DNA from 2 places in the Lysinibacillus sp. COL-1 genome. Region 1 is predicted to be linked to the other one. Evidence: a T-box and tRNA genes for the amino acid it is inferred to sense, from the RefSeq annotation. Region 1 holds a T-box; the other holds one or more tRNA genes.

What was found. A T-box is a leader RNA that pairs with one kind of tRNA and senses whether it is charged. The one in region 1 lies ahead of alaS (alanine--tRNA ligase), so its partner is inferred to be a tRNA-Ala.
Region 2: it encodes a tRNA-Ala, which carries the amino acid that the T-box ahead of alaS (alanine--tRNA ligase) is inferred to sense. The anticodon was not compared.

What each region holds. Positions count from the first base shown of each region.
Region 1 is NZ_JCAWSJ010000004.1:3,005,119-3,007,578, forward strand. Features, by position in the region: gene alaS (alanine--tRNA ligase) at 1-1,076, opposite strand, end outside; T-box leader at 1,191-1,408, opposite strand; gene AC6BKE_RS23140 (magnesium transporter CorA family protein) at 1,476-2,441, opposite strand.
Region 2 is NZ_JCAWSJ010000002.1:491,764-494,223, forward strand. Features, by position in the region: rRNA gene rrf (5S ribosomal RNA) at 47-162, shown strand; tRNA gene AC6BKE_RS02945 (tRNA-Val) at 173-248, shown strand; tRNA gene AC6BKE_RS02950 (tRNA-Thr) at 252-327, shown strand; tRNA gene AC6BKE_RS02955 (tRNA-Lys) at 335-410, shown strand; tRNA gene AC6BKE_RS02960 (tRNA-Leu) at 428-512, shown strand; tRNA gene AC6BKE_RS02965 (tRNA-Gly) at 548-622, shown strand; tRNA gene AC6BKE_RS02970 (tRNA-Leu) at 628-716, shown strand; tRNA gene AC6BKE_RS02975 (tRNA-Arg) at 725-801, shown strand; tRNA gene AC6BKE_RS02980 (tRNA-Pro) at 812-888, shown strand; tRNA gene AC6BKE_RS02985 (tRNA-Ala) at 906-981, shown strand; rRNA gene AC6BKE_RS02990 (16S ribosomal RNA) at 1,129-2,460, shown strand, end outside.

The sequences.
Region 1 (2,460 bases):
ATAAATTCACATTTCTCCGTTACTTCTGGATAGAAGTCTTCCATGATTTTCCCTACAGTTGGTACCAGTTCAAACATAAATGGCTTCTCAATGCCAATTTGTTTAGCATAACGAACAGCACGGCGTAATAAACGACGCAATACATAACCACGTCCTTCGTTTGAAGGAAGAGCACCATCGCCAATGGCAAAAGCTACTGTACGAATATGGTCTGCAATAACTTTAAACGGTGTATTAATATCCTCTTCTGAGCCGAAAATTTCATTTAAATCTACTTCGCTAGGACGCTTATATTTACGGTTGGCAAATTCCTCGATTTTTTCAATGATTGGCATGAATAAATCTGTATCGAAGTTTGTTGGTACATTTTGAACAACAGATACAATACGCTCTAAGCCCATACCTGTATCAATATTTTGCTTTGGTAGGGGTGTGTATGTACCATCAGGATTATGGTTGAATTGCGAGAACACAAGGTTCCAAATTTCGAGATAACGTTCGTTCTCCCCACCTGGATACATTTCAGGATCATTTTCATCTGAGCCATATTCTACACCACGATCATAAAAAATCTCTGAGTTAGGACCAGATGGACCTTCTCCAATATCCCAGAAGTTTCCTTCTAAACGGATTAAACGCTCTTCAGGAATACCGATTTCTTGATGCCAAACATCATATGCTTCCTGATCTTCAGGGTGAATTGTGATAGATAATAACGCTGGATCAAAGCCCATCCATTTTTTATCCGTTAAAAACTCCCAAGCATAATGGATTGCTTCTTTTTTGAAGTAGTCACCAATGGAGAAGTTTCCTAACATTTCAAAGAATGTATGGTGACGAGCTGTTTTCCCAACGTTCTCAATATCATTGGTACGAATCGATTTTTGTGCATTCGTAATACGTGGATTGTCAGGAATAACACGACCATCAAAATATGGTTTAAGAGTGGCAACACCTGAGTTAATCCATAGTAGTGATGGGTCATTTATTGGCACAAGTGGCGCTGATGGCTCATGATGATGTCCCTTTTCTTTAAAAAATTCCAAATACATACGGCGAATATCTACTGCTTTCATTGGATAAATTCCTCCTATTTTATATTGTAAAATCACGATAAGAATCCTGCGATCTACATGAATTACACTTTGGAGAGTACTATCGAAGAAAATAAAAAAAGCCCTCATCCCCAAAAAAGGGACGAGGACTTGTCATTTGTCTCGCGGTACCACCCTAGTTGTAAGTAAAAAATGCTTACTTACCTCTTTAGCACTTGTAACGTCAGTGAACGGCAGGGATTAGCTGCACTCTGGAGTAGCTTTCGGCATTTGCTGTCGTGAGGATTTTTCCAGCCTAGAAATCCCTTTCTTGTACACGCACAAATACGTACTTTTTCCATCATCGTTTTTACTTTTTCTAACGAAATTATAAAAAAAATCTATTGTGCTGTCAATTAGTACTACTATGACTAATGCTATCTAAGCAATCATTTTTTTAAAATATACCCACATACCCCAAGTAAAGAGCACTAGAAAAGCACTGATTGCAATCGTTGCAATAGGTGAATCCTGATAAGGTAACGGCACATTCATACCAAAAAAGCTAGTGATCACAGATAATGGTAACATTATTGTAGAAATAACTGTTAGTAAATTCAGCTTTTCAATGGATTTACCACTATTAATTGAAAAATATGTGTCGAGTGTACTGTTAACTAAATCGCGGTATGTCTCTGTAGAGTCAACAATACGTTCTAGATGGTCATTTAAATCTTTATAGAATGGGATATTTTCTTCCTGTATCTCAAATTTCCACTGACCATTGATTGTTGAAAAAATTCTTCTTTGCGGCATGATGGCCTGGCGAATTAAAATAATGGCCCGCTTTAGTGCAAGAAATTCCTCAGTCACTACTTTAGGTTGATACTCATAAATTTCTTCTTCTAGTTCATCTATGCGAGTTCGAATTCGCTCTAATACTGGAAAATATTCATCTGTAATGCCATCTATAATGGTATGCAATAAAAAATCAGTACCCTTTTCCATATATTCGGAACGATTAACACAAACATTTTCCATGTGACCTAGCCATTGCAATTTCCGTTTGTGTACAGTGACAACATAGTTTGGACCCATAAAAATATTGAGCTCAACGGTTGTAATTTCATTATTACTTTTTTCATTATAAATGGGTGCATGGAAAACAAAAAATTTATAATCGCCATAATTGTCCATTTTCGGACGGGAGCCTTCATGTAAGCAATCTTCAACTGCTAATGGATGAAAGCCAAATACATCTGCTATATTATTCAATTCATTATAACTATACGCATATAAATCTACCCATAATAAATCTTCATTATGAATAGGTAGTTGTAAATCCTTCATGTTGAAATCATGTTGGACTGTCTTGTTGCTGCTATTAAAATAGTGGATTTTAATCATTGCACTTCACCTCATGTTT
Region 2 (2,460 bases), on a different contig from region 1:
TGCATTTATAACGAAATAAGTTATAATAAATCTTGTCTTTTAAAAGTCTAGTGATGATGGCAAAGAGGTCACACCCGTTCCCATACCGAACACGGAAGTTAAGCTCTTTAGCGCCGATGGTAGTTGGGGGCTTCCCCCTGTGAGAGTAGGACATCGCTAGGCATATTACCCAGGAGGATTAGCTCAGCTGGGAGAGCATCTGCCTTACAAGCAGAGGGTCGGCGGTTCGAGCCCGTCATCCTCCACCATATGCCGGTTTAGCTCAGCAGGTAGAGCAACTGACTTGTAATCAGTAGGTCGTGGGTTCGATTCCTATAGCCGGCACCATTTTTTAGAGCCATTAGCTCAGTTGGTAGAGCATCTGACTTTTAATCAGAGGGTCGAAGGTTCGAGTCCTTCATGGCTCACCATTTTTAAATAATAATAAGCGGGTGTGGCGGAATTGGCAGACGCACTAGACTTAGGATCTAGCGCCGCAAGGCGTGGGGGTTCGACTCCCTTCACCCGCACCATTATTTCATTGCCAGATAAAAAAACTTATGCACATGCGGAAGTAGTTCAGTGGTAGAACACCACCTTGCCAAGGTGGGGGTCGCGAGTTCGAACCTCGTCTTCCGCTCCAAATGTGCCGGGGTGGCGGAACTGGCAGACGCACAGGACTTAAAATCCTGCGGTAGGTGACTACCGTACCGGTTCGATTCCGGTCCTCGGCACCATTTTTAATGCGCCCGTAGCTCAATTGGATAGAGCGTCTGACTACGGATCAGAAGGTTATGGGTTCGACTCCTGTCGGGCGCGCCAAAAGAACGAACGGGAAGTAGCTCAGCTTGGTAGAGCACTTGGTTTGGGACCAAGGGGTCGCAGGTTCGAATCCTGTCTTCCCGACCATTTCCTAAAAAATATATGGGGCCTTAGCTCAGCTGGGAGAGCGCCTGCCTTGCACGCAGGAGGTCAGCGGTTCGATCCCGCTAGGCTCCACCAATTCAATTTATTAAAATGAACCTTGAAAACTGAACAAGCAAAACGTAATCAATAAAGTTTTTAGTAACTAACTTCGGTTAATGAACGAAACAAAATTTTGGACATTAAAATGATGCCAGCAAAACAATTTGAGCTATTCAAATTTCTTTTATGGAGAGTTTGATCCTGGCTCAGGACGAACGCTGGCGGCGTGCCTAATACATGCAAGTCGAGCGAACAGAGAAGGAGCTTGCTCCTTCGACGTTAGCGGCGGACGGGTGAGTAACACGTGGGCAACCTACCCTATAGTTTGGGATAACTCCGGGAAACCGGGGCTAATACCGAATAATCTGTTTCACCTCATGGTGAAATACTGAAAGACGGTTTCGGCTGTCGCTATAGGATGGGCCCGCGGCGCATTAGCTAGTTGGTGAGGTAACGGCTCACCAAGGCGACGATGCGTAGCCGACCTGAGAGGGTGATCGGCCACACTGGGACTGAGACACGGCCCAGACTCCTACGGGAGGCAGCAGTAGGGAATCTTCCACAATGGGCGAAAGCCTGATGGAGCAACGCCGCGTGAGTGAAGAAGGATTTCGGTTCGTAAAACTCTGTTGTAAGGGAAGAACAAGTACAGTAGTAACTGGCTGTACCTTGACGGTACCTTATTAGAAAGCCACGGCTAACTACGTGCCAGCAGCCGCGGTAATACGTAGGTGGCAAGCGTTGTCCGGAATTATTGGGCGTAAAGCGCGCGCAGGTGGTTTCTTAAGTCTGATGTGAAAGCCCACGGCTCAACCGTGGAGGGTCATTGGAAACTGGGAGACTTGAGTGCAGAAGAGGATAGTGGAATTCCAAGTGTAGCGGTGAAATGCGTAGAGATTTGGAGGAACACCAGTGGCGAAGGCGACTATCTGGTCTGTAACTGACACTGAGGCGCGAAAGCGTGGGGAGCAAACAGGATTAGATACCCTGGTAGTCCACGCCGTAAACGATGAGTGCTAAGTGTTAGGGGGTTTCCGCCCCTTAGTGCTGCAGCTAACGCATTAAGCACTCCGCCTGGGGAGTACGGTCGCAAGACTGAAACTCAAAGGAATTGACGGGGGCCCGCACAAGCGGTGGAGCATGTGGTTTAATTCGAAGCAACGCGAAGAACCTTACCAGGTCTTGACATCCCGTTGACCACTATAGAGATATAGTTTCCCCTTCGGGGGCAACGGTGACAGGTGGTGCATGGTTGTCGTCAGCTCGTGTCGTGAGATGTTGGGTTAAGTCCCGCAACGAGCGCAACCCTTGATCTTAGTTGCCATCATTTAGTTGGGCACTCTAAGGTGACTGCCGGTGACAAACCGGAGGAAGGTGGGGATGACGTCAAATCATCATGCCCCTTATGACCTGGGCTACACACGTGCTACAATGGACGATACAAACGGTTGCCAACTCGCGAGAGGGAGCTAATCCGATAAAGTCGTTCTCAGTTCGGATTGTAGGCTGCAACTC